2 regions of the Arthrobacter sp. W4I7 genome follow, and region 2 is predicted to be linked to the other one. Evidence: riboswitches for the same ligand, from Rfam matches in the RefSeq annotation. Region 2 holds a riboswitch; the other holds the start of a gene.
The links. Region 2 has a riboswitch for glycine ahead of gcvP (aminomethyl-transferring glycine dehydrogenase). Riboswitches for the same ligand answer to the same signal wherever they lie in the genome.
Positions count from the first base shown of each region.

Region 1 (4,703 bases), 3.2 Mb from region 2:
GAGGCCAACGAGGGCGTTCAGGTTCGCGCCGTCAACGTACACCTGGCCGCCGGCTGCGTGGATGGCGCCGCACACCTCGCGGACGTCGGAATCGTACACACCGTGGGTGGAGGGGTACGTGATCATGATGGCCGAGAGGACGTCCTTGTGGGCCTCGATCTTGGCCTGCAGGTCAGCGTGGTCAATCGTGCCGTCGGCAGCGGTAGCCACCACAACAACCTTCATGCCCGCGAGGACAGCCGAAGCAGCGTTGGTGCCGTGCGCCGAAGCCGGGATCAGGCAGACGTTGCGCTGCTGGTCGCCCCGGGAGTGGTGGTAGCCGCGGATCGCCAGGAGTCCCGCGAGCTCGCCCTGCGATCCGGCGTTGGGCTGGATGGACACCTGGTCGTAGCCGGTGATTTCGGCAAGGTCGGCTTCGAGTCCGGAAATGAGTTCACGCCAGCCGGCAGTCTGGGAATCCGGGGCGAACGGGTGGATGGACGCGAATTCCGGCCAGGAGATGGCTTCCATCTCGGCGGTGGCGTTGAGCTTCATGGTGCAGGAGCCGAGCGGGATCATGGTGCGGTCCAGCGCCAGGTCCCGGTCCGAGAGGCGGCGGATGTAGCGCAGGAGCTGCGTTTCGGAGCGGTGCGTGTTGAACACCGGGTGCTGCAGGTAAGTGGAGGTGCGCAGCACCGTCTCGGGCAGCTCGAACCCGGCGGCCTCCACAACGGGACCGGCGCCAAAGGCGACGACCACTGCGGAGAGGACCTCCGGCGTCGTGGTTTCATCGACTGACACGCCAACTGTGTCCGCATCGATGAGGCGCAGGTTGATGCCGCGGGCTTCGGCGGCGGTGATCACCTTGGCGGCCTTGCCGGGTACGCGGACAGTGATGGTGTCGAAGAAGGTGTCGGACACCAGTTCGCGGCCGGCGATCTTCAGCGTAGCGGCGAGGGCGCGGGCGTTGTTGTGGACGGTTTCGGCGATCGCCTTCAGCCCGTCAGGGCCGTGGTAAACGGCGTAGAAGGACGACACGATGGCCAGCAGTGCCTGCGCGGTGCAGATGTTGGACGTGGCCTTCTCTCGGCGGATGTGCTGCTCGCGGGTCTGGAGGGCAAGGCGGTAGGCGGGGACGCCGGCGTTGTCCTTGGAAACGCCCACGATGCGGCCGGGAAGGGTCCGTTCCATGCCGTCGCGGACGGCCATGTAGGCGGCGTGCGGTCCCCCAAAGAACAACGGCACGCCAAAACGCTGGGTGGAGCCGACGGCGATGTCCGCGCCCTGCTCGCCCGGCGGCGTGATCAGGGTGAGCGCCAGGAGGTCGGCGGCGACGGTGACCAGGGCGCCACGGTCCTTGGCCTCGGCGATGACGGCCGACTGGTCCCAGACCCGGCCGGAGACGCCCGGCTGCTGGAGGACCACACCGTTGATGTCGCCGTCGGGCAGTCCGTTGGTGAGGTCGGCGATTTCCACCTCGAAGCCCAGGGCTTCGGCGCGGCCCAGCACGATGGCGATGGTCTGCGGGAGGAGGTCGGCATCGAGGACAGTCTTGCCGTCTTTCGCCGTCTTGTTCTTGTTGGCGCGGCGCATCAGCAGCACGGCTTCGGCGACGGCGGTGGCTTCGTCCAGGAGGGACGCGTTGGCCACGGGGAGCGCGGTGAGGTCCTGGACCATGGTCTGGAAGTTCAGCAGCGCCTCGAGCCGGCCTTGGGAGATTTCCGGCTGGTAAGGGGTGTAGGCGGTGTACCAGGCGGGGGCTTCGAGGATGTTGCGGCGGATCACCGGCGGGGTCACGGTGTCGTAGTAGCCCTGGCCGATCATCTGCACGGCCATCTTGTTCTTGCCCGCCAGCTTGCGGAGCTCGGCGAGGACCTGGACTTCGCTCAGGGCGTTCTCGAGGGCGAGCGGCTTGTCCTGGCGGATGGAGTCGGGGACCGCGCTGTCGACCAGGCCGTCAAGTGTGTCGTAGCCGACGGCCTTGAGCATGGTGTCGATGTCCGACTGGCGGCGCGCGCCGATATGGCGGTCTGCGAAGGTGGTGGGGGACGATTGAACCGTCATAAGAGGAACTCCATAATTCAGGTGGCGCCTAAGCACCACGTTGATTCGGGTTCCTCCCCGCTCTGTATTGGACCTGAGAGTTTTGCGTTGCCCTGCTGTTTCGCAGGACGCCACTTGCACCGTCGGTGAGCCCGGTTGCCCGGACTGCTTTCCAGAGTTGCCTTGCCGCGGCGGTACGTGGGCCTGAGAGATTCCTGGGGAGGATTTGCTCCTACGGCGCCTGCAAAACGTACCGGCAGGACTCTCCCGCCGCAGATCATAAGCATGTGCCACTGGTGGGTGACACGGCTCACACCCTACAGGGTTGGGTGGCTGGATGCAAAATTACCGTCCGATAGGTCTGAAATCCTGCCCGCACCCGGGATGCTTCATTCGCGGACGGACGACGGCGCGCCGTGCCGCCGTCGCCGTCTCACCAAAGTGCCGCGAGGCTCCGCCCCCTCCTGTGCCTGCGCTCCTCGGGCCTGAGACAATGGCCGAATGGAAATCGCCCTGGGACTTCTGGTTCTCGTCGCGGTGGTCTGCGCGGGCAGCGCGCTGGGCCGGAAACTGAACATTTCGGTTCCGCTGCTGCTGGTGCTGGCGGGCGTGATCGGCTCCTTCCTCCCGTTCGTTCCGGACATTGAACTGAACCCGGAAGTGGTCCTGGTGGGACTGTTGCCGCCGCTGCTGTATGCCGCGGCGCTGCGGACTTCCCTGTTCGATTTCCGCTCCAACCGCCGGGCCATTGGACTGCTCTCGGTTGGTTACGTCATCTTCGGGACCATCACGGTGGGCCTGGTGGTCTGGTGGCTGTTCCCGGAGATTCCGCTGGCCGCCGCATTCGCCTTGGGTGCGGTCCTGGCACACGCCGGATGCCGTGGCTGCTACCTCCATCGCCCGGAAGGTGGGGATGCCGCGCAGGATTGTCACCATCCTGGAGGGCGAATCACTGGTCAATGACGCCACGGCATTGATTTGCCTCCGGGCCGCCATCGCCGCCATCGCGGGGTCCGTGTCCGCGGCGGAGATCGCCGGGGACTTCCTGCTCGCCGTGGGCGGCGGGCTGGTGGTGGGCATCGCCGCTGCCTACGTCCTGACTATGCTTCGCAAGCGCATCCGGAACGTCGCGATCAACACCTCCACGTCCCTGGTGGCCCCCTTGGTGGCATACCTCCCGGCGGAAGCGATCCACGCTTCGGGCGTCCTCGCCGTCGTCGTTACAGGGCTCGTGATGGGCACCAAAGCGCCTTCGATGCCCAACGGTGCCGCCCGGCTGAGCCAGCGCAGCAACTGGAACACCGTGCAGTTCCTGCTCGAGAACTCGGTTTTCCTGCTGATCGGGCTGCAGGTGCGGACGATCGTCGAGGGCGTCCAGGACGATTCCCTTGGTGCCGCAAGGATCTGGGCGGGTTGCGCTGTGATTCTGCTGGCGGTGCTGGTGCTCCGGCCGGTGTGGGTGTTCCCGGCGACGTACCTGCCCCGCCTGATTCCGGCCGTGCGGCGCAGCGATCCGTCGCCGCCCTGGCAGTTCCCGGCGATCGTTTCGTGGGCCGGGATGCGGGGGGTGGTCACCCTCGCGGCGGTGCTGGTGCTGCCCGAGGACCTGGAGCACCGTTCGGTGCTGATCCTCGCTGCCCTCGTGGTGGTCGGCGGCACGCTGACGCTGCAGGGCTTCACCCTCCCGGCGCTGGTCCGCGTCCTCAGGGTGCAGGGCCCGGACCAGCGCGAGGATGCGCTGAACAAGGCATCGCTGATGCAGCTCGCCACCGCCGCCGGTGTGGCCCGGCTGCAGGAACTGCGGACGGACGACGATCCGCCGGAGGTGGTGGCCATGCTGAAACGGCGCACCCAGGAGCGCGGGCTGGCGGCCTGGGAGCGGCTGGGGCGGCCCTCGGCGGAAACAGCGACGCCCAGCGAACGCTACGCCAGGCTGCGGCTTGCCATGCTGGAGGCGGAACGGGCCAAAGTGCTGGATCTGCGGCGCGGCGGCGAGTACGCCCAGGAGGTCCTCAGTGACGTCCTGGAGCGGCTGGACGTTGAGGAATCCATGCTGGATGCGGCGCTGGACGAGGTGGACACGTCCGGCGAGGGCGGCGGCGAAGGAATTGCCAGGCCCGGCGGAGTGTGCGGCCACCTCGAGTCGGCCCGGCCCCGAGAGGTCCCCCAGGATCCCTTCTGCGCGGACTGCCGCTTGGAAGGTACGACGCCGGTACACCTGCGGATGTGCCTGGGCTGCGGCAAAGTCGGATGCTGTGATTCCTCGCCCGCAACCCATGCATCCAGGCACTTTGCCGCCACCGGCCACCCGGTGATGCGGAGCATCGAGCCGGGCGAGGACTGGCTCTGGTGCTACCAGGACGACCTGCTGGGCTGACAGCCTGTTGGCATGGCTCAGGTGAGCGGACGACGACGGCGGAACGTCCCGCCGTCGTCCGCTGGTTTGCCTTGGCCATCCCCGGCGGCCATGAATTAGCCCTTTTCCTCTTCCAAGGCGAGATCCTTCAGGTGGCGGCGCAAACTCGTTGCAACCCTCCCAATGGCTTCAAGGTCTTCCGGCGCAAGGGCATCGACAAAGAACCGGCGTACCAGCCGGAGATGCGGCGCTGAGGAAGCACGGAAAGTCCGGGCCCCGTCGTCGGTCAATTCCACCTCGGCGCCACGGCTGTCGTTACCCGACT
Region 1 is NZ_JAUSXU010000001.1:414,125-418,827, reverse strand. Features, by position in the region: gene gcvP (aminomethyl-transferring glycine dehydrogenase) at 1-2,043, opposite strand, end outside; glycine riboswitch at 2,205-2,302, opposite strand; partial or broken gene QF047_RS01875 (Na+/H+ antiporter) at 2,524-4,399, shown strand; gene QF047_RS01870 (MarR family winged helix-turn-helix transcriptional regulator) at 4,495-4,703, opposite strand, start outside.
Region 1: linked by a shared signal. The riboswitch ahead of gcvP (aminomethyl-transferring glycine dehydrogenase) and the one ahead of gcvP (aminomethyl-transferring glycine dehydrogenase) in region 2 are both predicted to bind glycine.

Region 2 (4,703 bases):
CAGTCATGGCCCGGGCCCTCAGTTCTCGAACTCGGAAAGCGGCGGGCAGGAGCAGATCAGGTTCCGGTCCCCGGCCGCGCCGTCGATGCGGCCCACCGGCGGGAAGTACTTGTCCTGCTTGAGGGACTTCACGGGGAATACGGCCTGCTCGCGCGGGTAGGCGCGGTCCCAGTCGCTGCTGATGGCGGCCGCCGCGGTGTGTGGGGCATTGCGCAGCGGGCTGTCAGTCACGGAGAAGTCACCGTGCGCCACCTGGTCGATTTCGGCGCGAATGGAGATCATGGCCTCGATGAAGCGGTCCATCTCGCCGAGGTCCTCGGACTCGGTGGGCTCCACCATCAGGGTGCCCGCAACGGGGAACGCCAGGGTGGGAGCGTGGAAGCCGTAGTCGATGAGGCGCTTGGCCACGTCCTCGGCGGTGACGCCGGTCTTGGCGGTCAGCTCGCGCAGGTCCAGGATGCACTCGTGTGCCACCAGGCCCCCTTCTCCCGTGTACAGGACCGGGAAGAAGTCGTTCAGGCGGGCGGCGATGTAGTTAGCGGCGAGCAGCGCAGACTTGGTTGCTTCGGTAAGTCCCTGGCCACCCATCAGCTTCACATAGGCCCAGGAGATGGGCAGCACACCGGCGGAGCCGTACTTCGACGCAGAAATCGGGACGTCGTTGCCTTCGGTCCACGTGGCGGCGTTGCCGGGCATAAAGGGGGCCAGGTGCGCCTTCGCAGCAACCGGTCCGACGCCGGGTCCCCCGCCGCCGTGGGGGATGCAGAACGTCTTGTGGAGGTTCAGGTGGGACACGTCGCCGCCGAACTTGCCCGGCTGGGCCAGGCCAACGAGGGCGTTGAGGTTGGCGCCGTCAATGTAAACCTGTCCGCCTGCGGCATGGATCGCGTCGCAGACTTCGCGCACGTCGGCGTCGTACACGCCGTGCGTGGACGGGTAAGTGATCATAATGCAGGACAGGGCATCCTTGTTGGCCTCGATCTTGGCGTAGAGGTCGGCGTGGTCGATGGTGCCGTCAGCAGCCGTGGCCACCACAACAACCTTCATGCCCGCAAGGACAGCCGAGGCAGCATTGGTGCCGTGGGCCGAAGCCGGGATCAGGCAGACGTTGCGCTGCTGGTCTCCCCGGGAGTGGTGGTAGCCGCGGATGGCCAGCAGGCCGGCGAGTTCGCCCTGTGAGCCGGCGTTGGGCTGGATGGACACCTGGTCGTACCCGGTGATCTCGGTCAGCTGGGCTTCCAGGTCCGCAATCAGCTCGCGCCAGCCTTCGGTCTGGGAATCCGGGGCGAACGGGTGGATGGACGCGAACTCGGGCCAGGAGATGGCTTCCATTTCGGCCGTGGCGTTCAGCTTCATGGTGCAGGAACCCAGCGGGATCATGGTACGGTCCAGCGCCAGGTCCCGGTCGCTGAGCTTCCGGATGTAGCGCAGCAGCTGCGTTTCGGACCGGTGGGTGTTGAACACCGGGTGCTGCAGGAAGTCGGAGGAACGCTCGACGGCGGCGTCCAGGCCAAAAACGTCCGTAACCTCGGCCAGCCGGGCACCAAAGGCTTCAAGGACGGCGCCGACAATGGCCGGCGTCGTGGTTTCATCGGTGGAGAAGCCCACCGTGTCCGCGTCGATGCTGCGCAGGTTGATGCCCCGGGCCTCAGCGGCTGCGACGATGCCTGCGGCCTTGCCCGGAACGGAGACCGTGACGGTGTCGAAGAAGCTGGTGTGCAGGACGTCGAAGCCGGCGGCCTTCAGGGAGGCGGCGAGCGTCGCAGCGTGGGCGTGGGCGGACCGGGCGATAGCCTTCAGGCCCTCGGGGCCGTGGTACACGGCGTACATTGAGGCCACGATGGCCAGGAGCGCCTGGGCCGTGCAGATGTTGGAAGTGGCCTTCTCGCGGCGGATGTGCTGCTCGCGGGTCTGGAGGGCCAGGCGGTAGGCCGGGACGCCCGCGGAGTCCTTGGAGACACCCACCAGGCGGCCGGGCATGGAGCGTTCCAGGCCTTTCTGCACGGCCATGTAGGCTGCGTGCGGGCCGCCGTAGAACAGCGGGACGCCGAAGCGCTGCGCCGATCCGACGGCGATGTCCGCGCCCTGCTCGCCCGGAGGAGTGATGAGGGTCAGCGCGAGGAGGTCCGCGGCGACGGTGACAAGGGCGCCGCGTTCCTTGGCGTCGGCGATCACGGCGCTGTGGTCAAAGACCCGGCCGGAGGCGCCGGGCTGCTGCAGGACCACGCCGTTGATGACGCCGTCGGGAAGGCCCTTGGAGAGGTCCGCCACCTCAACTTCGAAGCCCAGCGCCTCGGCGCGGCCCTTGACGATGGCAATGGTCTGCGGCAGGCAGTCGGCATCCAGCACCGTCTTGCCGTCGTGCGCCTCTTTGTTCTTGTTCGCCCGGCGCATCATCAGCACGGCCTCGGCCACTGCCGTGGCTTCGTCCAGCAGGGAGGCGTTGGCGATGGGCAGGCCAACGAGGTCCTGGACCATGGTCTGGAAGTTCAGCAGCGCCTCGAGGCGGCCCTGGGAGATCTCGGGCTGGTAGGGCGTGTAGGCGGTGTACCAGGCCGGACCCTCAAGGATGTTGCGGCGGATCACCGGCGGCGTCACCGTGTCGTAATAGCCCTGGCCAATCATCTGCACCGCGGTCTTGTTCTTCGCCGCCAACCTGCGAAGTTCGGCGAGCGCCTCCACCTCGCTCAGGGCGCCAGCCAGTTCCAGTTCCGAATCCTGGCGGATGTCCTTGGGCACCGCGGTGTCAACCAGTGCGTCCACGGTGTCGTAGCCCACGGCCTTGAGCATGGTGTCGACGTCGGCCTGGCGGCGGGCGCCAATGTGCCGATCAACAAAGGTGGCAGCCGGCGCAGTGGCGGCCGGAGCGGTTGTGGCGGGGGCCGGGGAGGCGGAGGCCGGAGAAACAGTCACGAGGAACTCCATAACTAAGGCGGCGAAGGGTACGCCACATCGATTCGGGTCCTCCCCGCTCTGTAACTGGACCTGAGAGTTTCCGCGGTGCCTGCTTTCGCCGGCCCCGCTTGCACCGTCGGTGAGCACGGCAGTCCAAGTATCCGGGACCGGATACCGGGGCGGACAGCGTGCTGCTTTCCAGAGGTGCCTCGCCGCGGCGGTACATGGGCCTGTGAGATTCCTGGGGAGGTATTGCTCCTACGGCGCCTGCTTGTACCTTCTGGCAGAACTCTCCCGCCGCAGATCAAAGGCTATTCATTTGGGTTGTCACGGGAGCCCGGAGGCGGCCCGTACATTGACCAATTCTCCTATGCCGCCAGCCGTGGAGCAAATGGCAGCTAGCCCCTGAGCCGCTCGACGGCGGCCAGGAGTTCGTCCACCTCGGCCTGCCGGTTGCCGGCCTTTCCGGACGGCCCGCTCTCCCACATGGCGTTGAAGTACAGCCCGTCCCCCATGTACAGCACGGCCTTTGCCATTGCCGGGCCCACATCCCTGCCGATGAGCTCCAGCCATTGCTGCTGGATGGCGGCGAAGCGGCGGCGCGCCTCCTCGTGGGCCACTTCAGCGAGGCGCGTGGCGGCCACGAAGGACCTGTCCATGGGGGTGTCGGACCAGAGCGATGACCGGATGAAATAGGCCGCCGCGCCTTCGGGCGCGGATTCCATGACGCCCAGATCCTCCCCCGCCAGGCGGTCCAGCCGCTCAAGGGTCGCCGCGATCAGCGCCTCCTTGTTGGGGAAGTGGTACAGCAGCCCGCCTTTGGAGACACCTGCCCGTTTCGCCACTGCGTCCAGGGTGGCGGCGCGCTCCCCCACGTCGATCAGGAGTTCTTCAAAGGCATCGAGGACTGCATCTCGCGCAACGGGTTTTCTGGCCATGGTTCCAATCATGCATTGTCCGGATTCCGTTTCTTAACTATACCGTCTGGACGGTACAGTTAGTTGGATGACCGATTTCTCCACCCCGCAGCAGGACCGAACCACACTCAAGGCCCCGGAAGCCCGCCACCCTGATTTGACCCGGGGCACCTGGCGCGACTGGCTTGCCCTGGGACTGCTGATGCTCCCGGTCCTGCTCGTCGCCGTCGACAACACAGCCCTGACGTTTGCCCTGCCGGCGATTGCCCGGGCCCTACGCACCTCCGGCGTGGAACTTCTGTGGATCGTGGACGCCTACCCGCTGGTGCTGGCGGGACTGCTCGTTGCCATGGGGAGCCTGGGCGACCGGATCGGACGGCGCCGGCTCCTGATCATCGGCAGCATCGGCTTCGCGGCAGTGTCAGCCGCAACGGCATTCGCCCCCACTGCCGGCTGGCTGATAGCGGGCCGGGCCGCCCTGGGTTTCTTCGGCGCGATGCTGATGCCCTCCACACTGTCCCTGATCCGCAACATCTTCCCGGACCCCAACCGCCGCCGGCTGGCAATCGCCATCTGGGCGGCCGGGTTTTCCGGCGGCGCGGCCCTCGGGCCGATCTTCGGCGGGTGGCTCGTGGAACAATTTTGGTGGGGAGCGGTGCTCCTGGTGGCGGTACCCATCATGTTGCCGCTGCTGGCTTTCGGCCCGGCGTTCATTCCGGAATCCCGGGACCCCTCGCCGGGCAGGGTGGACGCGCCGAGTATCCTGCTCTCGCTGCTGACCATGGTGCCGGTGGTCTACGGCATCAAGGAATACGCCACCAAGGGACCGGCACCCCTGGCGCTCGGAAGCATAGCCTTCGGACTGGCCATGGGCGCCGCGTTCGTCCGCCG
Region 2 is NZ_JAUSXU010000001.1:3,657,694-3,662,396, forward strand. Features, by position in the region: gene gcvT (glycine cleavage system aminomethyltransferase GcvT) at 1-7, opposite strand, end outside; gene gcvP (aminomethyl-transferring glycine dehydrogenase) at 19-2,925, opposite strand; glycine riboswitch at 3,104-3,202, opposite strand; gene QF047_RS16485 (TetR/AcrR family transcriptional regulator) at 3,294-3,833, opposite strand; gene QF047_RS16490 (MFS transporter) at 3,901-4,703, shown strand, end outside.